DNA from 3 places in the Xanthobacter pollutisoli genome. Region 2 is predicted to be linked to each of the others. Evidence: predicted binding sites of a transcription regulator. Region 2 holds the regulator's gene; each other region holds the start of a gene.
What was found. The regulator PhoB, encoded in region 2, activates phosphate uptake and scavenging genes when phosphate is short. The targets are predictions, from matches to a motif close to TGTCATNNANCTGTCAT.
Positions count from the first base shown of each region.

Region 1: the regulator PhoB is predicted to act here: its motif matches at 2,255-2,271, upstream of ABLE93_RS21860 (PstS family phosphate ABC transporter substrate-binding protein).
Region 3: the regulator PhoB is predicted to act here: its motif matches at 2,415-2,431, upstream of ABLE93_RS00630 (RNA degradosome polyphosphate kinase).

Region 1 is NZ_JBDZDP010000017.1:50,228-58,139, reverse strand. Features, by position in the region: gene pstA (phosphate ABC transporter permease PstA) at 1-158, opposite strand, end outside; gene pstC (phosphate ABC transporter permease subunit PstC) at 163-1,071, opposite strand; gene ABLE93_RS21860 (PstS family phosphate ABC transporter substrate-binding protein) at 1,177-2,178, opposite strand; gene pstS (phosphate ABC transporter substrate-binding protein PstS) at 2,724-3,752, shown strand; gene ABLE93_RS21850 (arsenate reductase/protein-tyrosine-phosphatase family protein) at 3,798-4,685, shown strand; gene arsB (ACR3 family arsenite efflux transporter) at 4,767-5,828, shown strand; gene ABLE93_RS21840 (ArsJ-associated glyceraldehyde-3-phosphate dehydrogenase) at 5,881-6,924, shown strand; gene arsJ (organoarsenical effux MFS transporter ArsJ) at 6,926-7,912, shown strand, end outside.
Region 2 is NZ_JBDZDP010000007.1:37,559-45,470, reverse strand. Features, by position in the region: gene ABLE93_RS15105 (ATP-binding protein) at 1-714, shown strand, start outside; gene pstS (phosphate ABC transporter substrate-binding protein PstS) at 838-1,878, shown strand; gene pstC (phosphate ABC transporter permease subunit PstC) at 2,048-3,025, shown strand; gene pstA (phosphate ABC transporter permease PstA) at 3,046-3,879, shown strand; gene pstB (phosphate ABC transporter ATP-binding protein PstB) at 3,931-4,755, shown strand; gene phoU (phosphate signaling complex protein PhoU) at 4,883-5,611, shown strand; gene phoB (phosphate regulon transcriptional regulator PhoB) at 5,753-6,454, shown strand; gene ABLE93_RS15070 (flavin monoamine oxidase family protein) at 6,549-7,912, opposite strand, start outside.
Region 3 is NZ_JBDZDP010000001.1:128,035-135,946, forward strand. Features, by position in the region: gene ABLE93_RS00615 (CDP-alcohol phosphatidyltransferase family protein) at 1-381, shown strand, start outside; gene ABLE93_RS00620 (AI-2E family transporter) at 438-1,652, shown strand; gene ABLE93_RS00625 (HdaA/DnaA family protein) at 1,656-2,357, shown strand; gene ABLE93_RS00630 (RNA degradosome polyphosphate kinase) at 2,484-4,658, shown strand; gene ppx (exopolyphosphatase) at 4,672-6,183, shown strand; gene ABLE93_RS00640 (hypothetical protein) at 6,330-6,629, shown strand; gene ABLE93_RS00645 (sulfotransferase family protein) at 6,662-7,459, opposite strand; gene guaB (IMP dehydrogenase) at 7,641-7,912, opposite strand, start outside.

The DNA of each region.
Region 1 (7,912 bases), on a different contig from region 2:
ATGAAGTCCACGATGAGCGACAGCAGAACGATCATGGAAATGACGAGCACGCTGAGGCCCAGGATCGCGAAATTGCGGTCGGACCGATGCGCCCGAGCGACGATTTCCGCGTCGGAGAGGCGGCGGGAGGGTTGAGCGGCGAGCGGCTTCACGGCCATCCCCTCAATAGACTTCACGGTATTTCTGGCGGAGCCAGAAGGCGAGAATGTTGAAGGCGAAAGTCATGAGGAACAGCGTCATGCCCGCCGCGAAGATGGTGAGATAAGCGATGGAGCCATGTGGCACGTCGCCGAGGCTGATCTGGACGATATAGGAGGTGATCGTGGCTGCGCCCTCCAGAGGGTTCAGGGCGAGCTTCGCCTGCTGGCCCGCAGCAATGGCCACCACCATGGTCTCGCCAACCGCCCGCGACATGCCGAGGATGTAGGCCGCCGTCACCCCGGAGAAGGCGCCGGGGATCACCACCCGCGTCGCCGTCTGGAGCCGCGTGAAGCCCAGCGCATAGGCCCCCTCCCTCAGTTCCGCAGGGACCGCGCGCATGGCGTCCTCGCTCACGGAAACGATGTAGGGCAGGATCATGATGCCCATGACGATGCCCGGCACGAGCAGGTTGAAGCCCGCCAGCCCGGGAATGAAGATCTGGAAGATGGGCGTGAGGAACAAAAGAGCGAAATAGCCGAATGCCACAGTGGGCACGCCTGCGATAAGCTCCAGAAACGGCTTGATGGTCTCGCGCACCTGTGGCCGCGCGAACTCCGACAGATAGATTGCGAGCACGGTACCGGCTGGAATCGCGACGAGCAGGGCGATGAGCGAACTCACCAAAGTACCGGATACCAGAGTCATGATGCCGAAGTGCTTGTCCTGAAACACCGGCGTCCATTGTGTGTCGGTCAGGAAGGAGATGATCGACACCTGTGCGAAGAATTTCAGGCTTTCGGACAGGAGGACGTAGACGATGCCCGCCGTGACCAGGACAGAGAGTGCGGCACTGAGAAACAGGACAACGCGCATGATGCGGTCCACCACCCGGCGTCGCGCCAGGAAGACCGGAGAAACCGTCAGGCGCAACCGGCCTGTTCTTGAGTCTGGAGACACCGGTGCGACCACGTCCAACCCTCACCTGAATGGAGGGAGGCGCCGGAGCACCTCCCTCAGGTCCCTCAAGATCACCTGTCAGTAGACGAGCTTTTCCTTGACGAGATCCTCGACGGAGACGCCGACCTTGGACCCGGTGAAGCCGGTGCCGATCTCACGCTTCTTGAAGCGCTCCTGGAACACCTTCAGGGCGGCCTCGGGCAGCGGCACATAGCCGACTTCCTTGACCAGCTCGACCGCGTGCTTCGGGTCCTGGTAGAACTCAACGAACTTCGCCACCTCCGGACGGGTTTCGGCCGCCTTCTTGTTCACGTAGATGAAGATCGGCCGCGACAGAGGCTGGTACTTGCCGGTGCGGGCGTTCTCGACCGACGGCTCCACGGCGGGCGCGGCGTCATCGACCTTGATCTTCACCGCCTTCAGCTTGCCGGTGTTCTCTTCATAGTAAGCAAGGCCGAAAAAGCCGAGGGCGTTGGGATCGCCCGCCACGCCCTGGACCAGCACGTTGTCATCCTCCGATGCGGTGAAGTCGCCGCGGCTGGAATGCTCCTTGCCGACGATGGCGGCGGTGAAATAGTCGTAAGTGCCTGAGTCGACGCCCGCGCCGTAGAGCACCAGCGGCCGATCCGGGTAGCTGTCGCGGACCTGCTTCCAGTTGGTGATCTTGCCCTGGGCCTCGGGCTCCCAGATCTTCTTCAGATCCGCAACCGTCATCTCGCTCGCCCAGGTGTTGGACGGGTGGACGATGACCGTGAGCGCATCAAGGGCGACCGGCAATTCGATATACTCGATGCCGGCTTCCTTGCAGGCCTTCTGCTCGGCGGAGGTGATGGGGCGCGAGGCGTCAGAGATGTCGATCTCTCCGCGGCAGAACTTCTTGAAGCCGCCGCCGGTACCGGAGATGCCGACCGTCACCTTGATATCCTTGTTCGCCTTCTGGAATTCCTCCGCCATGGCTTCGGTCACGGGGAATACCGTGGACGACCCGTCGACCTTGACCAGTGCCTGGGCAGCGGCGCCGTTGAAGGCCGCGCCGGTAGCGAGCAGCGCGAGGGCGCTCGCGAGAGTGATGATCTTCATGAGGATGCCGTCTCCCTGGACAGTGCCGCTAGGGCTTCTGATGCTCACCTAGCCTCACGGGCTCTAAGCATGTTATGTAACAAATTCATGACAATTTGTGTATATCGAGCGATATTCCTGAATCAACAGAGATTTTATCGAATATGACGCAACGTAGTTCTAGGCTATGGTTGGCTTTATTTCATGTAAATCATATGGACATCGTGGCAATTGTCCATGGTTGATTGCAATTTTTGAGAGGCTATCCGACTTCGATTGACGTATATTACTTATATAAAGTCCATATGAAGCGCCTATTATTCATTTCTCCTCCCGAACAAATTTGCCTCTCAACCTCGCGAGCATTCCGTCTCTACATTACATCATTTCCATTTGTATCGACATATCGATAATTTATACTATCGCTGCGATTGGCGCGACGTAAATGGCGTCACAAGAGTGACATGAAGGCCATATAGCGATCTGTCCACTCCTATCGACATAATGACTCGTATGGAGCTATCTGTTTCCAGCGATATGTCGCTAGGACCCAAGGGAGGCCAGCCGTGAATCGCATTCTTGTCTGGACAGCTGCGGCGACGCTCGCGGCCCTGTCGATGTTCGCGCCTCCGGCGCGCGCCGCGGAGGTGCGGGGTGCCGGCTCCACCTTCGCCTATCCGATCATCTGGAAATGGGCGGAGGCGTTTCGTGAGCGCACAGGCCACATCGTAGGATACCAGTCGGTGGGTTCGTCGGCCGGCGTCAACCGTATTAAGGACGGGGTGGTGGATTTCGGCGCGTCCGACAAGCCGCTGAAGCCGGAAGAACTGGAGAAATATGGCCTCGGCCAGTTCCCCATCGTGTTCGGTGGCGTCGTTCCGGTGTTCAACGTGGACGGCGTGGGGCCCGGCCAGCTCCGCTTCACCGGCGCCCTTCTCGCTGACATCTATCTCGGCAAGGTCACGACCTGGTCCGATCCCGCCATCAGGGCCCTCAATCCCGACGTCAAGCTGCCCAACGCGAAGATCGTGGTGGTGCACCGTTCCGATGGATCTGGAACCACGTTCAACTGGGTGTCCTACCTTGCCAAGGCGAGCCCGGAGTGGAAGCAGCAGGTCGGCGAAGGCAGCGCAGTCGCCTGGCCGGTGGGGTATGGCGCGCGCGGTAACGAAGGGGTCTCGACCGAGGTCAAGCGGGTCCCGAATGCCATCGGCTATGTCGAATACACCTATGTGGTGCAGGTGAAGCTGGCCTATGGCCTCGTCCAGAACCGTGCTGGCAAGTTCATCGCACCCAGCGCGGCGGCGTTCCAGGCGGCGGCGCTGAGCTTCGATTGGGCCGGCGCCAAGGACTTTTTCGTCGTCATCACCGATTCCCCCGCCGAGGATGCCTATCCTATTGCGGCGACCACCTTCGCTCTCATGTACCGCGAGCCGAAGGTGCCGGCGAACAGCCAAGCCGCCTTCGAGTTCTGGCGTTTCGCCCTGGGCGAGGGCGAGAAATTTGCGTCCGAGCTCGGCTATGTTCCCTTGCCGCCGGCTCTGGTCCAGCAGGTCAAGGACTATTGGGCCAGGACCTTCAAGGGCGGCGCCTGAGGCACTTGGGCTGACGCGTGAGCAGCATTCGAACGGTGAGACAAGATGGACGAGACGAAGCTGAATGGGGAAGACGCCACGCGGATCTTCGATGCGCTGTCCCAAGGCACGCGCTTCGAGACTTATCGTCTTCTGCTGCGCTATGTGCCCTATGGCCTTCAGGCGGGCGACATCGCCCGCCTGCTGGCGGTAGCGCACAATACCATGTCGGTGCACCTCGGCGTGCTGGAGCGTGCCGGCCTTGTCACGTCGCGGCGCGAGGGACGGTCCATCATCTATGCCGTCAGCTTGTCCACAGCGGGCCCTGTGCTGAGCCAACTGATGGCGGAGATGGGTTTTGCCGTCTCCCCCCGGTGCGGGACCGGCCCCGCGGCCTTTCCACAGCTGCGTCCTGCCGCTGGGAATGATCGCGTCTACAATGTTCTGCTGGTCTGCTCGGCCAACTCGGCACGGTCGCTGATCGCGGAGGCGTTGCTCAACCGCGAGGGGCGAGGCCGCTTCAAGGCCTACTCGGCCGGCAGTCGGCCGAAGCTCAAGCCGCACTCGATGGCTATCGATCTGCTCGACTCGCTCGGCTACGACACGACGAACCTCGCCTCCAAGAGCTGGGATGGGTTCGCCAGGCCGGATGCGCCCCAGATGGATTTCGTCATCACTACCTGCGACGCCGCAGCTGGGGAAATCTGCCCTGCCTTCCCCGGTCATCCGCTACAGGCCCATTGGGGTCTGCCCGACCCGATCCGGGTGAAGGGAACCGAAGCTGAGCAGAAGGCTGCCTTCGTTGCCACCTACCGTCGGCTCGCCGGGCGTATCTCCGCCTTCGTCAACCTGCCATTTGAGCAGCTCGATCTTGCTTCGCTCAAGGAGCGCATCGGCGAGATCGGGAAAATGGAGGGAGCGACGGACCTCACACTCTCGGGACAGGCCGCGTGAACTGTCGTCGTCCTGAAACAGACCGCGCCCACGCTCTCGCCGCAATCGGCCGCAGCTGGCGGCCTTGGGAGATCCCGCACCGTGTCCGTGTTTGAACGCTATCTCACTCTCTGGGTGTTCCTGTGCATCATCGCCGGCGTCGCGCTTGGCGCGCTGGCGCCGTCCGTGTTCCAGACCATCGGGGCGCTGGAAGTGGCGCGGGTCAACCTGCCGGTAGCCATCCTCATATGGCTGATGATCGTGCCCATGCTGGTCAAGATCGACTTTGCCGCGCTCAAGGAGGTCGGCCGGCACTGGCGCGGAATCTCGGTGACGCTGCTGGTGAACTGGGCGGTGAAGCCGTTCTCCATGGCGTTCCTCGGCTGGCTGTTCATCGGCTATCTGTTCCGACCCTACCTGCCAGCCGACCAGATCGATAGCTATATCGCCGGCCTCATCCTTCTGGCGGCGGCGCCCTGCACGGCCATGGTGTTCGTCTGGTCAAATCTCACCAAGGGTGAGCCCCACTTTACCTTGTCCCAGGTGGCGCTGAACGACGCCATCATGATCGTCGCCTTCGCGCCCGTCGTGGGGCTGTTGCTCGGGCTCTCCTCCATCACCGTGCCGTGGGACACACTCTTCCTGTCGGTGATGCTCTACATCGTCGTCCCGGTGATCGCGGCGCAGCTCCTCCGCGGGCGCATCCTGGCGACCGGTGGACAGGCCGGGCTCGATCGCCTGCTCGGCGTGCTCCAGCCGCTCTCCCTGGTGGCGCTGCTCGCCACCCTGGTGCTGCTGTTCGCCTTCCAGGGCGAGCAGATCCTCGCCCAGCCGCTGGTGATTGCGCTGCTGGCCGTGCCGATCTTGATCCAGGTCTATTTCAACTCGGGCCTTGCCTATCTCCTGAACCGGCTGTCCGGCGAAGCCCACTGCGTGGCCGGCCCCTCTGCCCTCATTGGGGCCTCCAATTTCTTCGAGCTGGCGGTGGCTGCCGCCATCAGCCTGTTCGGATTCAAGTCGGGTGCGGCTCTCGCCACCGTGGTGGGTGTGCTCATCGAGGTTCCGGTGATGCTCTCGGTGGTGTGGATCGTGAACCATACCAAGGACTGGTACGAAGCCGGCGGCGTGAGGGTGACGGACGCCGGCGACCGCACCAAAGCCTGAGATCATCGCGGCAACGCCGCACCTTTTCAAAGTTTGCGAGGATGACGGTGCCATGAGAGTAGGGATCAACGGCCTCGGCCGCATTGGACGGCTTTCGCTTCGCGCGGCCATGGGGGCGGCCTACCGCCCGGACAATGATCCGCGCGGCAACAACCGGCTCGAGATCGTTCATCTCAACGAGATCAAGGGTGGGGCGGAAGCCATCGCCCATCTCCTCGAATTCGACAGCGTACAGGGGCGCTGGCGTGCGCCCATCGCAGCCGAGGGCGCGGATAGTGTGCGCATCGGCGAGAAGAGCTTGTCTTTCTCCTCTCACGCGACGCCGGGCGATATCCCCTGGGGCGATCTCGGCGTGGACCTCGTACTGGAGTCCACCGGCAAGTTTCTCACCCCCGCCGTGCTCGAAGGTCACCTGAAGCGCGGCGCCAAGCGCGTAATCGTCGCCGCGCCGGTGAAAGACCCGTCCGTGCTGAACGTTGTGGTGGGGGTGAACGAGCAGCTCTACGACCGAGAGACGCATCCCATCGTCACCGCTGCCTCCTGCACCACCAACTGCCTCGCCCCGGTGGTGAAGGTGGTGCACGAGGCCATCGGCATCCGCCACGGCCAGATCACCACCATCCACGATCCCACCAACACCAACGTGGTGGTGGACGCGCCCCACAAGGACCTGCGCCGCGCCCGCTCGGCCATGCTCTCGCTGCAGCCTACTACCACCGGCAGCGCCACCGCCATCGCCCTCATCTATCCCGAGCTGAAGGGCAAGCTGAACGGCCATGCGGTGCGCGCCCCGGTGCTCAACGCCTCGCTCACCGACTGCGTGTTCGAGCTCAACCGCGAGACCACGGCGGACGAGGTGAACGCGTTGTTCGCCAAGGCCGCCGCGGGTGCGCTCAACGGTATCCTCGGCTTCGAGCCGCGCCCTTTGGTGTCGGCGGACTACGCCCGCGACACCCGCTCCGCAATCGTTGATGGGCCGTCCACCCTCGTCACCGACGGCACCTTGCTCAAGGTCTATGCCTGGTACGATAACGAGATGGGCTATGCCTGCCGCATGGTGGACCTTGCCTGCCACCTCGAACGCGTGGGGCTGTGAGATGGCGGCGTCATCCTCCGCGGGCCTGCGCAACTACGCCATCGTCACCGCGGCCTATTGGGGCTTCACGCTGACCGACGGCGCCTTGCGCATGCTGGTGCTGTTCACCTTCTTCAAGCTCGGCTACTCGCCCTTCACCCTCGCCTTCCTGTTCTTGCTCTACGAGGCGGCGGGCATCGGGGCGAACTTCATCGGCGGCTGGCTCGCCGCCCGCTTCGGCATCACCCGTATGCTGACAGTCGGGCTCACGACCCAGATCGCCGGCTTCCTGCTGCTCTCCGCCATGTCGCCCACCTGGGAAACGGCCGTTCTTGTTGCCTGGGTGGTGGCGGCGCAGGGCGTGTGCGGCGTGGCGAAGGACCTCACCAAGACCGCCTCCAAGTCCGCCATCAAGGTGACGGAGGCCGAGGCCAAGGGTAACGCCGAGGGGCGCCTGTTTCGCTGGGTGGCGTGGTTCACCGGTTCCAAGAATGCCATGAAGGGCTTCGGCTTCTTTCTTGGCGGCGTGCTCCTGGAGGCGTTCGGCTTTCGCTTGTCGCTGTGGCTCATGGCTGCCGTGCTGGCGCTGGTGCTTCTCGGCGTGCTGCTGTCCCTGCCGCCTATGATGGGCAAGGCCAAGGCGAGTAGTTCGGCAAGAGAATTGTTCGGCAAGAGCCGGGGTGTGAACCTGCTCGCTGCTGCCCGCGTCGCCTTGTTCGGCGCGCGGGACGTGTGGTTCGTGGTGGGCGTGCCGGTCTTCCTCTATGGGATGGGCTGGACCTTTCCCATGGTGGGCGGCTTCCTCGCGCTGTGGACCATCGGCTACGGCATCGTGCAGGCATCCGCGCCCGCCGTGGTGAGCCGCAGCCCGGACGGCCTGTCCAAGGAAGTGCCAGCGGCGCGCTGGTGGGCGCTCGGCCTCGCTCTGGTGCCGGTGGCCATCGCCGTGCTCCTCGCCGTGACACCCCTGCGGCCGGACATCATCGTCGTGATCGGGCTCGCCATCTTC
Region 2 (7,912 bases):
ATGCGCGCCGACTTCGTCGCCAACGCCAGCCACGAGCTGCGCACCCCGCTCGCCTCCTTGTCCGGCTTCATCGAGACGCTGCAGGGTCCGGCGCGCAACGATACCGCCGCGCGCGAGCGCTTCCTCGCCATCATGGCCTCCCAGGCCCGGCGCATGTCGCGCCTGATCGACGACCTGCTCTCGCTCTCGCGCATCGAGCTCAACGCCCATGTGCGGCCGCAGACCAAGGTGGACCTGTGCGGCATCCTCGCCCACGTCTGCGACACCCTCTCGCCCCTCGCCCGCGACCGCGGCGTGACCCTGGAGCAGGTGGCGGACGCCGCCGACCTCGAGGTGTTCGGCGACCGCGACGAGCTGATCCGCCTGTTCGAGAATCTGGTGGAGAACGCCCTGAAGTACGGCGCCGCCGGCAAGAAGGTGGAGGTGCGCCTCGCCCGCGAGAACGGTACGGCTGTGGTGAGCGTGCGCGACTTCGGCCCGGGCATCGCGCCGGAGCACCTGCCGCGCCTCACCGAACGCTTCTACCGGGTGGACGTGGCGGCCAGCCGCGACCAGGGCGGTACGGGGCTGGGACTGGCCATCGTGAAGCACATCGTGGCCCGCCATCGCGGCCGGCTGGGGGTGGAAAGCGAGCTCGGCGCCGGGGCAATTTTCTCCGTTCGCCTGGATGTTTTGCCGGAACGAGAAAAAAAGCGCGAAACCGCAAAGGCCTAGATGGTCATCTCCGTGTCATGGGCGCGTCATAGAACCTTGGCCCGCGGGGACTAAGAGTCCTGAGCCCAATGTTGCCCCGGCGCTTGCCTGGGATGCGCAACGAATTTGGCAAGGAGATATACCGTGAAGCTCACCACCGCTCTCGGCGTAATCGCCGTGGCCGGCACGCTGTGTGCTGGCAGCGCTTATGCCGTCGATTTCACTGGCGCTGGCGCGTCCTTCCCGGCCCCCGTCTACCAGGCCTGGGGCGCGAAGTTCAAAGAGAAGACCGGCAACACCCTGAACTATCAGTCCATCGGCTCGGGCGGTGGTCAGAACCAGATCATCAACCGCACCGTGGACTTCGGCGCCTCCGACGCCACCGTGCCGAGCGAGAAGCTCGCCTCCGCCAACCTGCTGCAGTTCCCGACCGTGATCGGCTCGGTGGTCGCGACCGTCAACCTGGACGGCATCGCCACCAACCAGCTCAAGCTCACCGGCCCGTTGCTCGCCGACATCTATCTCGGCAAGATCACCAAGTGGGACGACAAGGCCATCGCCGACCTCAACGCCGGCGTGAAGCTGCCGTCGCAGGCGATCGTGCCCGTGTACCGCTCGGACTCCTCGGGCACCACCTCCATCTTCACCTCCTACCTCTCGGCCGTCAGCCCCGAGTGGAAGTCCAAGGTCGGTTCCGCCACCTCGGTCCAGTGGCCGATCGGCGCCGGCGCCAAGGGCAATGAGGGCGTCACCGGCACCGTCAAGAACACCAAGGGCGGCATCGGCTACGTGGAGTTCATCTACGCCGCCTCCAACAAGCTGGTCGTCACCCAGCTGCAGAACAAGTCGGGCAAGTTCGTGAGCCCCGAGGTTGCCGGCTTCCAGGCCGCCGCCGCCTCCGCCGACTGGAAGGGCGCGAAGGACTTCGCCGCTTCCATGATCGACGCCCCGGCCCCCGAGGCTTGGCCGATCGTCTCCCCCACCTACATCCTTCTCCCTAAGGACCCGAAGAATCTGGACGCCTCCCGCGCGACCATGGAATTCTTCAAGTGGGCCTACACCAAGGAAGGCGCCGAGGTCGCCGAGAAGCTGCACTACATCCCGCTCCCCGAGTCGGTGGTGAAGCAGGTCGAGGAGGCCTTCAAGGCGGAGATCAAGGGTCCGGACGGCAAGCCCGTCCTCTGATCCAGGGCTGAAGCGTGCCGCCCCCTCGGGCGGCACGCCGCCTTGAAGTCATCGGGCCCATCGGTCCCGCAGGCTCCGACGAGGGCCGGTGACGCCGCCCGGCGTCCCGCCCACACAGCGCGAAATCGAGACCAGCCGCCGGCTGCGGCACGCGGGGGACAGGCATCCAATGGACGCGACGGTGGAGAGCATGCGGTCTGGCTCGGTCCAGCCCATCACCAAGGCCAAGGGGACCGGGGCGGTGACCGACCCCATCTTCGTTGGCCTCCTCTGGGCGAGCGGCATCTTCGTCCTCGTCCTGCTCGGCCTCATCATCGCCGAGCTGTTCAAGGGCGGCTTTCCGGCGCTCCAGCACTTCGGGCTCGACTTCATCTGGTCGCCCGCCTGGAACCCGGTGACCGAGAATTTCGGCGCCCTGGTGATGATCTACGGCACGCTGTTCTCCGCGGTGATCGCCGTGGTGGTGGCCCTGCCGCTGTCGTTCGGCATCGCCTTCTTCCTCACCGAGATCGCGCCGCAGCCGCTGAAGCGCCCGATCGGCGTCGCCGTGCAGCTGCTCGCCGCGGTGCCCTCCATCATCTACGGCATGTGGGGCTTCTTCGTCATCGTCCCGCTGATGGCCGCCTACGTGCAGCCCCCGCTCATCGACACGCTGGGCAACGTGCCCATCATCGGCGCCCTGTTCGCCGGCCCGCCCCTCGGCTCGGGCATGCTCACCGCCGGCCTGATCCTCGCCGTGATGATCCTGCCCTTCATCACCGCCATGTTCGTGGAGACGCTGGAAAGCGTGCCGCCCATGCTGAAGGAATCGGCCTACGGCGTCGGCGGGACCACCTACGAGGTCTACAAGAACGTCTCGATCCCCTATGGCAAGACCGCCATGGTGGGCGCGGTGATGCTGGGCCTCGGCCGCGCGCTGGGCGAGACCATGGCCGTCACCTTCGTCATCGGCAACGCGACGCGCATGTCGGCCTCGCTCTTCGCCCCCGGCGCCACCATCGCCTCCACCATCGCCAACGAATTCCCGGAGGCCCCGATCGGGTCGCTGAAGCTGACCTCGCTGCTGCAGCTCGGCTTCATCCTGTTCGTGATTTCCTTCATCGTGCTGGCACTGTCCCGGGCGCTCGTGCGCTCGCGGCTCGACTGACCCCGGAGCACAGGCAGACCATGGCCTCCCTCGCAGCGCGCCGCGCCAAGGACACGACCATCAAGGCGGTGTCCACCGCCTTCGCGGTCTTCGCCATCTTCCTCCTGGGCTGGATCCTGTGGACCCTGCTCTCGCGCGGGCTGCCCGCGCTCGGCCTCAACGTCTTCACCGAGGTCACCAAGCCGCCGGGACAGGGCGGTGGCCTGCTCAACGCCATCGTCGGCTCGCTGATCCAGATCGGCATCGCCATGGCCATCGGCGGCCCCATCGGCATCTTCTGCGGCACCTTCCTCGCCGAGAACGGCAAGGGCACGAAGATCGGCGCCGCCGCCCGCTTCGTGAACGACATCCTCCTGTCGGCGCCGTCGATCCTCGTCGGCCTGTTCATCTACACGCTGCTGGTGGTGCCGTTCGGCGGCTTCTCCGGCTGGGCCGGCGCCATCGCCCTCGCCATCCTGGTGATCCCGGTGGTGGTGCGCACCACCGAGGACATGCTGAACCTCGTGCCGGTGGGCCTGCGCGAGGCGGCCTTCGCCCTTGGCGCGCCGCAGTGGAAGGTGGTGATGTTCATCACCTGGCGCGCGGCCCGCGCCGGCATCGTCACCGGCATCCTGCTCGCCATCGCCCGCGCCGCCGGCGAGACCGCGCCGCTGCTGTTCACCTCGCTGGGCAACAATGCGCTGTCCACCGACCTGTCGCGGCCCATGGCCAGCCTGCCCATCGCCATCTATCAGTTCGCCGGCAGCCCCTTCGACGACTGGGTCTCCCTCGCCTGGGCCGGCGCGCTCCTCATCACCGTGGGCGTGCTCGTGCTCAACGTGGCGTCCCGCCTGTTCCTCGCGCGGGGCCACTAGGCTCCGCCGCGCCACACCCATTCCGCCTTCCTCCGAAGCGAGGCCGACCAGATGACTTCAGCCGTCGATCCCACCTTCAACATCTCCTCCTCCGTCGCCGCGCGGCCCGACGCCCCGCCGGCGCCCGCCAAGATCAAGGTGGAGAGCCTGCAGTTCTACTACGGCAGCAACCACGCGCTCCGGAACATCAACTTCGAGGTTCCCGAGAAGCGCGTGACCGCCATGATCGGCCCGTCGGGCTGCGGCAAGTCCACCCTGCTGCGCGTGTTCAACCGCATGTACGACCTCTACCCCGGCCAGCGGGCCGAGGGCGCGGTGCTGTTCGACGGCGTGAACATCGTGGGCAAGGAGCTCGACCCCACCATCGTGCGCACCCGCATCGGCATGGTGTTCCAGAAGCCGACGCCCTTCCCCATGACGATCTATGACAACATCGCGTTCGGCGTGAAGCTGCACGAGCGGCTGAACAAGGCGCAGATGGACGAGCGGGTGGAATGGTGCCTGCGCAAGGCCGCCATCTGGGACGAGACCAAGGACCGCCTGCACACCTCGGCGCTCGGCATGTCCGGCGGCCAGCAGCAGCGCCTGTGCATCGCCCGCACCATCGCGGTGCGGCCGGAGGTGATCCTGCTGGACGAGCCTACCTCGGCCCTCGATCCCATCTCCACCTCGAAGATCGAGGACCTGATCGACGAGCTGAAGCAGGAATTCACCATCGTCATCGTGACCCATAACATGCAGCAGGCCGCGCGCTGCGCCGACATCACCGCCTTCTTCTACCTGGGCGAGCTGATCGAGGTGGCGCCTTCGGACGTGATCTTCACCAACCCGAAGGAAATCAAGACGCGCGACTACATCACCGGCCGCTTCGGCTGACGCGGGAAAGGCGCCGGCGGGCTCGCCCGGCCGGCGCATCTTCCCTCAACCCCAAGGGAGCGAACGCCTCCGCCGGCCGGCCTGTTGGCCCGGGCCGGCTGGCGGGCTCCAAGGAAGGACCGATCCCATGCCGGAGCATACCGTTGCCTCTTTCGACGTCGAGCTGAAGGAAATCGGCCGCAAGGTGGTGGAGATGGGCGGCCAGGCCGAGCGCCTCGTGGCCGACGCCGTCACCTCGCTGATCCGCCGCGACGGCGCCATCGCCCAGAAGGTCGTGCTGCTCGACGCCACCGTCGACCAGGCCCAGCGGGAGATCGAGGACCGCGCCATCCTGGTGATCGCCAAGCGCCAGCCGGTGGCCAACGACCTGCGCGAGATCGTCGCCGCCATCCGGGTCGCCAACGACCTGGAGCGCATCGGCGACCTCGCCAAGAACGTGGGCAAGCGCGTGATCGCCATCGAGGGCGAGTATCATCCGCAGAAGCTGGTGCGCGGGGTGGAGCACATCTCCGACCTGGTGCTGGAGCAGCTGAAGGAGGTGCTCGACGCCTACGCCGCCCGCAACGAAGCCAAGGCGGTCGAAGTGTGGGGCCGCGACGGCGCCATCGACACCATGTACACCTCCCTGTTCCGCGAGCTCCTGACCTATATGATGGAGGATCCGCGCAACATCTCGGTGTGCACGCACCTGTTGTTCTGCGCCAAGAACATCGAGCGCATCGGCGACCACGCGACCAACATCGCCGAGATCGTCTTCTACATGGTCACGGGCCAGAACCTGCCCGAGACCCGCCCGAAGGCCGACGCCTCGAGCGAGACCACGCTGCCCTTCCCGGGCCGCACCGTCCAGGGCTGAGGCCCGGACGGGCGCATGACGGAGCGCGAGCGGCCGGATCGGGTTCGGTCCGATCGCCCGCCCTCTCATTTTGCCAAGAGGACGCGTGGCGCGGGTTGCCCAGCAGCCGGCCGCCCCGGTCTAACGAACGGATGAATGACAGTGCCGGCGCGTATTCTGATCGTCGAGGATGAGGAGCCTCTGACCCTCCTGCTCCGTTACAATCTGGAGTCGGAAGGCTACGGCGTGGAGAGCGTCGGCCGCGGCGACGAGGCCGAGACGCGGCTGCGCGAGAGCGTGCCGGATCTCGTGATCCTCGACTGGATGCTGCCCGGCCTCTCCGGCATCGAATTGTGCCGGCGCCTGCGCACCCGGCCCGAAACCGAGCGCCTGCCCGTCATCATGCTCACCGCGCGCGGCGAGGAGACCGAGCGGGTGCGCGGCCTCGCCACCGGGGCGGACGACTATGTGGTGAAGCCCTTCTCGGTGCCGGAGCTGCTCGCCCGGGTGCGCGCCTTGCTGCGCCGGGCCAAGCCCGAGCACGTGGCGACGCTTTTGCGCGCCGGCGACATCGAGCTCGACCGGGAGACCCACCGGGTGCACCGCGCCGGCCGCGAGGTGCATCTCGGCCCCACCGAGTTCCGCCTGCTGGAATTCCTGATGCAGTCTCCCGGCCGCGTCTTCTCCCGCGAGCAGCTGCTGGACGGGGTGTGGGGCCAGGACGTCTATATCGACGAGCGCACCGTGGACGTGCACGTGGGCCGCTTGCGCAAGGCCATCAACCGCGGCCGCCAGTCCGACCCCATCCGCACCGTGCGTGGCGCAGGCTATTCCTTCAACGAGATGTTCGCCCGCGCCCATTGAGGGCGGGCCGTCGGGCTGCTACGGCCCGCGCGTGCGGCTTGCGAGGGTGGCGCGGGTCGCCAGGTGCTCCGTCGGGGCGCAGACGCCCGCCCCCTCAACCGGAGCGCACCCCGATCAGTCCCAGAACCTGCTTGGCCGCCCGCTCGCCCGAGAGCCAGGCGCCGCCCACCGTGCCCCACAGGGTCTCATGGGCGTGCTCGCCGGCGAACACGAGGCGGCCGGCAACCGTCTCGGTGAAGGCGCGGCGCATGTTACCGAAGCCGGGGAGGGCGCAGGAGAAGGCACCCAGCGCCCACGGCTCCTTGCTCCAGCGGGTGGCGAACACCTTGCCAAGTCGGGCCGCCGTGTCGGCGCCGAACTCGCGCGTGAGCGCCGCCTTGACGAAGGCTGCGGCGGCATCGGGCGGGCTGTCGGCGAGGCCGGTGGCCACGTCCCCGCCCACCTCCAGGCTGTAGAGGTCGCTGCCGCCGATACGGGCCCGCAGGGCATAGGCGCGCGGCCCCTCGGCGCGGAAATAGATCAGCTCGTCCACGCCGAGCCCGGCGGGATTGCGCGGCAGGCGGAAGCCGATGTGGTCGAAGGCGCCGAGGGTGATCTTCTCCACCGCCGTGCGCTGGCGTTGCGGCAGGCCGGGCTGGATGCGCAGCTTGCCCGACGCCATGAGGCTCGGCGGCACGGCGATGATGACGGTGCGCCCGAGCACCGTGCCCCGGCTTGTCTGCACCGAGACGAGACGCGGGCCGAGCTCCACCGCCCGGGCCGGGGTCTCCAGCCGCACGGTCAGCGGCCGCGCCAGCTGCGAGACGAGGGTGCCCACGCCCTGCCGGCAGATGTCCTCGCCCTCGCGCTCGTCGGCACGCGAGACGTCGACGGTGGAGATCTGGTCCAGCTCCTTGGCGCAGGCGAAGGGGCCGAGCACGAAGCGCGCGCTGGCGCCGTAGGCGCCGAGGTCGGGCAGGGCACGGGCGGCGGGCATGTCGCGCCCGGCGTCGCCCGCCGCCACGATGGCCCGCTCCCCGCGCCGCACCGTGGCGATGAAGTCCTCATAGTCGGCATCGCCCGCCTCGCGGCCGTCCTGATAGAGCCGGCCGCCGTCGGGCGCGCGGTAGATGTCGAGCCCCTCGGCCCGCCCGTAGGCGGCCATGGGGCGTGCCGCCGGCATGTTCAGGCGCGGCGCGCCGAGATCGAACGGCACGCCGAACTGGGCGGTGTCGGTGACGGTGCGGCCGCCCACGTGGTTGGAGGCTTCCAGCAGGATATAGCTGCGGCCCGCCTCGGCGATGCGCCGCGCGGCGGAGATGCCCGCGGCCCCGGCGCCGATGATGACCACGTCCGCCTCGTTCTGCGGCTGGCCGAGCGCGCGGGATGTCGCCAGCGTCATGCCGGCGAGGGGCGCCGCGGCGATCGCGACGCCGCGGGCGATGAGGGCGCGGCGCGTGAGGGAAGAGCGGTCGGGAT
Region 3 (7,912 bases), on a different contig from region 2:
TTCCACATGCAGACGGAGCTCGGCTCCTATCTCGATCCGGTGGCCGACAAGGCGCTCCTCGTCTCCATCTATGTGACTTTGGCGGTGGTTGAGCTGATCCCCCGCTGGGTCGCCATCGCCGTGGTGTCGCGCGACGTGATGATCGTCGGCGCCGTGGTGCTCTCGCTCACCATGGCCAAGCCGGTGGCCATCAGCCCGCTGCTGGTGTCCAAGGTGAACACCGCTGCGCAGATCTCCTTTGCCGCCTTCGTGCTCGCCAGCGCAGGATTCGGACTGGCCATGCCGGGGCTGTTCGATGTGGGGCTGGTCCTGGTGGGGCTCTTGACGTGCCTTTCCGCCGCTGCCTATCTCGCTGCATGGACACGCCACATGGCAGGCTGAGGGGCAGCTGACTGGCGATCGGCCCCATCGGGCCTCCGGCTGAAGGGTGAACGGCGATGGACGGCGACCGTACCCCCCTCTCCGAACTGCGGAGCGAGGGACCGCCCCAGCCCCGGCGCAACACGGCGTTCGGGCGCCTTCCGCGCATGCCCGTGCCACTGCATTCCGAAAGCGAGGGCGCGACCGTGCGCATTCAGGCGCGCTTCTGGGTGGGCGCGCTGCTGCTGACAGCGGTCGTGCTCTGGCTGCTGGGCGGCATCCTTCTGCCCTTCGTCGCCGGCATCGTGCTCGCCTACTTCCTCAATCCGGTGGTCGCGCGGCTCGAGCGCCTGGGCGTCGCCCGCACCCTGTCGGCGCTGGTGGTGGTCGGCATCATGCTTTTGCTGGTGATGCTGTTCTTCCTGCTCGCCTTGCCGATCCTGTCGTCCCAGCTGTTCGAGTTCATCCAGCGCCTGCCGTCCTACGTCACCCGCCTGCAGGGCCTCCTCACGGAGGAAAACCGGGAATGGCTGAGCGGGATCGTCGGCGATCGACTGCCGGACATGCAGCGCTCCATTTCGGACCTCATGACCCAGGGCGTCAGCCACGTCCTCGGCCTCCTGTCGTCGGTCTGGTCCGGCGGGCAGGCGCTGATCTCTCTGTTCGCCCTGCTGGTCGTGACGCCGGTGGTGGTCTTCTACATCCTGTGCGACTGGAACAGCATGGTCGCCTTCGTGGACAGTCTGGTGCCGGTGCCGCACCGGCCGGTGGTGCGCGGCCTTGCCCGGGCGATGGACGCCGCCGTCGCCGGCTTCGTGCGCGGCCAGGCCATGGTGTGCCTGCTGCTGGGCACCTTTTATGCCGTGGCGCTCACCATGGCGGGGCTTAATTTCGGCCTGCTTATCGGCATCGTCTCCGGGGTCATCACCTTCATCCCCTACGTGGGCTCGCTGACCGGCTTCGTGCTGGCCATGGGCGTCGCCATCGTTCAGTTCTTCCCGGACTGGGGCATGATCGGAACGGTCCTCGCCATCTTCGTCGCCGGCCAGACCATCGAGGGCTACGTGCTGTCGCCCAAGCTGGTGGGCGACAGCATCGGCGTCCATCCGGTGTGGCTGATGTTCGCCCTGTTCGCTTTCGGCTATCTGTTCGGCTTCGTCGGTCTGCTGCTGGCTGTGCCGCTGACGGCGGTCGCGGGCGTGCTGGTGCGGTTCGCCATTGCCCGCTATCTCCAGTCCTCGCTCTACCAGGGGCCGCCGGACGACACAGTGTCACCGCCGGAGAGCCGCTGACCCATGGCCGCTCCCCCGCGCCAGCTGCCGCTCGATCTGCCGAACCAGCCGGCGCTGCGCCGCGAGGACTTCCTCGCAGCCCCCGGCAACGCCGCCGCCCTCGCCCTCATCGACGCCTTCCCTGACTGGCCGGCCCGGGTGGTCTGCCTCGTCGGCCCCGAGGGCGCGGGCAAGAGCCACCTCGCCGCCATTTTCGCCGAGCGCTCCGGTGCCCGCACCCTCCCTGCCCGCGCGCTGGAGCGCGAGGGGGTGCCGGAGGCGCTCTCCACCGGCGCGCTGGTGCTGGAGGACCTTGCGGCCGGCACCTTCAGCGAGGCCGCCCTCTTCCACCTGCTGAACCTCGCCCGCGAACAGCAGGCCTATCTGCTGATGACTGCACGCACCGCCCCCTCCGGCTTCGCCCTCGCCACCGCGGACCTCGCGTCCCGCCTGCGGGCGGTCCCGGTGTTCGAGATCGACCCGGCTGGGGATGCCTTGCTTGCGGCCGTGCTGGTGAAGCTGTTCGCCGACCGGCAGCTCGCCGTGGACGAGCCAACGGTGCAATATCTGCTTCTGCGCATGCAGCGCTCGGTGGCCGGTGCCAAGCGCGTGGTCGACGCCCTCGACCAGGCGGCCTTGGCGGCAAGGCGACCGGTGACGCGGTCGCTGGCGGCGCAGGTGCTCAAGGAACAGCCGGCTCTGGCAAGCCAGGACGAGGAAGATTGAGCGTCCGGACAATGCCCGCTGCGCTGAAAAACAACGCCCGCCTGCGTCCCAGACGTGCGTCATAGAGTAGTCATCTAACGCGGCCATGGTCCGGCCGAAAAGCGCGGGGGACCGAGCATCATGGGTATGAATGAGGCTGCAGCTCTGGCCGAGGACGACAGCGTCGCCGGGGTGGCGGAGGCTCTGGCGCAGTCGCCGCAGCGCTTCATCAATCGCGAGATTTCCTGGCTGCACTTCAACCGGCGCGTGCTGGAAGAGGCGGAGAACCGCAACCACCCGCTGCTGGAGCAACTGCGCTTCCTCTCCATCTCGGCCAACAACCTCGACGAATTCTTCATGGTCCGAGTCGCCGGCCTGAAAGAGCAGATCCGCGAGGGCGTGCAGACGCCGAGCCCCGACGGACTGACCCCCAGCGAACAGCTTGCCACCATCCTTACCACCGCGGCCCAGCTCATTTCCGACCAGCAGGCCCGGTGGCTGGAGCTGAGGCGCGACCTTGCCGGCGTGGGCATCGTCCTGGTGGACGGGGCGGACGCCTCCGGCGACGACCTGGCGCTGCTGGAGCGGCACTTCCTCAACTACGTCTTCCCGGTCCTGACCCCGCTCGCCATCGACCCGGCGCACCCCTTCCCCTTCATCCCCAACCTGGGCTTCTCCCTCGCGCTCCAGCTGGTGCGCCAGTCGGACGGCCGAGGGATGAACGCGCTCATCCGCATCCCAGCCAAGGTGGAACGCTTCATCCGCCTGCCCGACCTCGGCACGGGCGCCCTGCGGTTCATCACGCTCGAGCAGATGATCGGCCTGTTCATCTCCCGCCTCTTCCCCGGCTATGCGGTGAAGGGCCAAGGCGTGTTCCGGGTGATCCGCGACAGCGATCTGGAAATCGAGGAGGAGGCGGAAGACCTCGTCCGCCTGTTCGAGACCGCGCTGAAGCAGCGCCGCTATGGGGAGGTGATCCGCATGGAGGCGGACGCCGCCATGCCGGACGAACTGCGCAACTTCGTCGCCCGCGAGCTGGGCGTGAACGACGACGAGATCTTCGTGGTCGGCGGCGTGCTGGCCCTCAACGAATTCTCGCAGCTGGTCTCGGTGGACCGGCCGGACCTCAAGTTTCAGTCCTACAACGCGCGATTTCCCGAACGCATCCGCGACCACGGCGGAGACTGCTTTCTCGCTATTCGCGAGAAGGACATACTGGTTCACCACCCTTATGAATCCTTTGACGTGGTGGTTCAGTTTCTGCGCCAGGCCGCCCGCGATCCCAACGTCGTCGCCATCAAGCAGACCCTCTACCGCACCTCCTCCGACAGCCCCATCGTGAAGGCGCTGGCCGAGGCCGCGGAGGCCGGCAAGTCGGTCACCGCGCTGGTGGAGCTCAAGGCCCGCTTCGACGAGGAGGCCAACATCCGCTGGGCACGCGACCTGGAACGCGCCGGCGTGCAGGTGGTGTTCGGCTTCATCGAGCTGAAGACCCACGGCAAATTGTCCATGGCGGTGCGGCGGGAGGGGACCTCGCTCGCCACCTACGTCCATGTGGGCACCGGCAACTACCATCCCATCACCGCGCGCATCTACACCGACCTCAGCTTCTTCACCGCCGATCCGGTGATCGCCCAGGACGTGGCCCGCATCTTCAACTTCATCACCGGCTATGCGACCCCCGGCGAGCTCGACGCCATGGCGGTGTCGCCCACCGGCCTCAAGCCGCGTCTCCTCGGCCACATCGCCGACGAGATCGAGTTCGCCCGTTCCGGCCGGCCCGCCGCCATCTGGCTGAAGTGCAACTCGCTGGTGGACCCCGAGATCATCGACGCGCTCTACGAGGCCAGCAACGCCGGCGTGCAGGTGGATTGCGTCATCCGCGGCATCTGCTGCCTGCGGCCCGGCATCCCCGGCCTTTCGGAGAACATCCGGGTCAAGTCCATCGTCGGGCGCTTCCTGGAGCACTCGCGTATCTACTGCTTCGGTGGCGGGCACGGCCTGCCGAGCCCGAGCGCCATCGTCTACATCTCGTCCGCCGATTTGATGCCGCGCAACCTCGACCGCCGCGTCGAAACCCTGTGCCCCATCACCAACCCCACGGTGCACGAGCAGGTGCTCGACCAGATCATGGTTGCGAACCTCATCGACAACCAGCAGAGCTGGCGCGTGTTGCCGGATGGCTCCTCGGAACGCATAGTCCCGGCCCCGGGCGAGGAGCCGTTCAACGCCCATCAATATTTCATGACCAATCCGAGCTTGTCCGGCCGTGGAAAGTCTCTCAAAGATTCTTCGCCGCGCAGCCTCTTCGTCCGCCGTTGAGACGGGCGAGGAGCTGCATCGCGCGCCCGGCCGGCTGATTCACGGCGCACCGGTCGCAGTCATCGACATCGGGTCCAACTCGGTCCGCCTCGTGGTCTATGAGGGCCTGAGCCGCGCGCTCACCCCCATCTTCAACGAGAAGGCACTGTGCGGGCTCGGCCGCGAGGTTCTGTCCACCGGTCGGCTGGCGCAGGACGCGGTGGACCGCGCCTTCACCGCGCTGCGCCGCTTCCGCGCCCTGTGCGACGCCATGGAGGTGGGCGAGGTGCACGCCCTCGCCACCGCCGCAGCGCGCGACGCGGAGAACGGCCCGGCCTTCATCGCCGAGTGCGAGGCCATCTGCGGAACCTCCATCGAGCTGCTCACCGGCAAGCGCGAGGCGGAGCTTGCCGCCGCCGGCATCGTAGCCGGCGTGCACGCGCCGGACGGCATCGTCGGCGACCTCGGCGGCGGCTCCCTCGAACTGGTGGACGTGAAGGGCGCCAGCGTCGGGACCGGTGTCACCCTGCCCCTCGGCGGCCTTGCCCTGCAGGACCGCTCCTCGCGCTCCACCCGCAAGGCGGAGAAGATCGTCCGCGACACCATTCCCGAAGCCTCGGTGCTGGACGGGCTCGCCGGGCGCACCTTCTACGCGGTGGGCGGCACCTGGCGGGCGCTGGCGCGGCTGCACATGTTCACCAAGGGCTACCCGCTGCACGTGATGCACGGCTACGTCATTCCGGCCCGCGAAGCGCTCGACTTCACCCGCATCGTGCACCGCGCCGACACGGAGGCGCTCGCCCATATCGACGTAATCTCCGACGCCCGACGGCCGCTCCTCGCCTATGGCGCGCTGGTGCTCGAGAACATCGTGCGGCAAGGCCGTCCGTCCGAGGTGGTGATCTCGGCCCTCGGCGTGCGCGAGGGGCTGCTCTACTCGCTTCTGCCCGAGGCCGAAAAGAGCGGTGACCCGCTCCTGCTGGCCGCGGCCGAGCTGAACGTCCTGCGCTCGCGCGCGCCCCGCCACGGCGAGGAACTGGTGGCCTGGACCGACGGCTTCTTCGCCTCCGCCCCGGTGCTGGAAGAGGCCGAGGACGAACGGCGCCTGCGCCGGGCGGCGTGCCTGTTGGCCGATGTGGGCTGGCGTGCCCACCCGGACTATCGGGGCGAGCAGAGCCTCAACATGATCGCCCATGCGGCGTTCGCCGGCATCGACCACCCCGGCCGCGCCTATGTCGCCCTGTCGGTCTATTTCCGGCACGCCGGACTCGGCGCCGACGAGAGCGACACGCGCATCCTGGAGCTCGTGACCACGGGCATGCTGGACCGTGCGCGCATTCTCGGGGCGGCCATGCGGGTCGCCTACATCCTGTCCGCCGGCATGCCGTCGATCCTGCCGCGCATGCCCCTAACGGTGCGCGGCGACCAGCTCGTGCTCGCGGTGCCGCGGGCGCTGGTGGCGCTCGCCAACGAGCGGGTGCAGAACCGCCTGCGCCAGCTCGCCCGCCTGGTCGGTCGCGAGCCGGCGATGGAGCACTATGACTGAGCCTGGGCGCGTCCGCCGAGGCCTGTGATGGAGATCAGCTTTAGGCGTCGGTCGAGCGGCCCACAGCAGGCGCTGATTGACCTGCGGGGGTGGTCGTCGCAAGTCCGCCTGAATTTGCCGTCACTCTTTCAGCCATGAAACAGCTCGTGAACCTTTTTGGCGGCCTCGCCGGCCTCGTGGTGGCGGGTCTCGTGGGCCTTGCGCTCTTCACCCTTGTCGGCGGCCTGATTCTGGTGGCCGGCATCGTCATCACCGCTTTGGTCATCGGCGGCGGGGTCTATGCCCTCGTTACCGGCAAGGCGCCCGGCATGCGCAACAGCCCGTTCTCGGTTCGGGTTTTCGACCTGCGCACCGGCCGGCCGACCGGTGGCGCGCCTTATGGCGGCGTGCCTGATGAAACCGGCATGATTGACGTGACCCCGCCCAAGGAGCACCGCCGCAGCTGAGGCCGCGGCGTCTTCTCGTTCCGATGGCGCGATCAATTCGCCAGTGCGGCGGCGGTGTTGCCGGCGGAGGCTATGGCTCCGGCCGCCGTCCAGCACGAGGCGTCGAGCCGGCTGTGCCGGGTGAAGGTTGCGAGGTCCTCGGCGTAGGTTTCGGCGAGGTAGATCGCATCGGCATCGCTCACGGGTGCCGCGGGCTTGCCTTCGAAAATGCGGCCCGGCTGTACCGGCACGCGCTCCACACCGAGGAAATCGAAAACCCGACCGAGGGTGGCGTGGTGCGCGTTGGCGAGATCGTCCTGGCGCAGCATCAGAACCTGCTCGCGCGGAAAAATGCCGAGCAGCCGCTCAACCTGCGCGCCATAGAAGCCGCGCTCCACGTAGGAAAAGTACCGCCGGCGGGCATCCATCGCCGCAATCCCGTCAAGGCGGCGACGGCCGGCGCGGATGGCGGTGGAGAAATCCAGGTCGTCATTGCCCAAGGCGCGACTCATGCGCCAGTGCGCATGGGCGCGCTCGACCGGGTCCCGAAAAACGGCGATCACCTTGACGTCGGGATTGTAGGCGTGGAGTCGCTCCAGCGCCTGCGGCCACCAGATGTACGAGGGCGTCGCCTCGCCGAGGATGCGGCCGCGATGCTTGGGAAAGCGGCGCAGATAATCCCGATAGTCGGGCCGGCGCCAGCACCGGCTTTCATCGTCGAAGAAGTGCAGTTCCTTCACATCAGGAACGGCGATCTTCGGGTGCTGGGAGAGGAAATGAAAAAGCGCTGTCGTGCCTGCCTTCTGCACTCCGACGACGGCGAAGTGGACACGGGGCGTGATTGCGAACATGGCAGCGGCGGCTCCAAGGCACGGCAATGGGGCAGCGCTCAGCGCGCCTGACCTTTACCATTGTGCCGCCCTCGAAGACGAAGCTACTTAACGGTATTTCCTTGGGGAAGTCCCGTTTTGTTACCGATTGTTAACAAGCCGTGCGCGCTGCGATTCCAGCGCGCACGGTCGTCGGAAACCGTCAGACGCTGGTGGGGTAATTGGGGCTCTCGCGGGTGATGACCACGTCGTGCACGTGGCTCTCCCGCAGGCCCGCGGACGAGATGCGCACGAAGCGCGCCCGCTCGCGGAACTCCTCCAGCGTGCGCCCGCCCACATAGCCCATGGCGGCGCGCAGGCCGCCGGCGAGCTGGTGGAGCACGGCGCCGACCGGTCCCTTGTAGGCCACCTGCCCCTCGATGCCTTCCGGCACGAGCTTCAGCGTGTCGCGCACCTCGGCCTGGAAATAGCGGT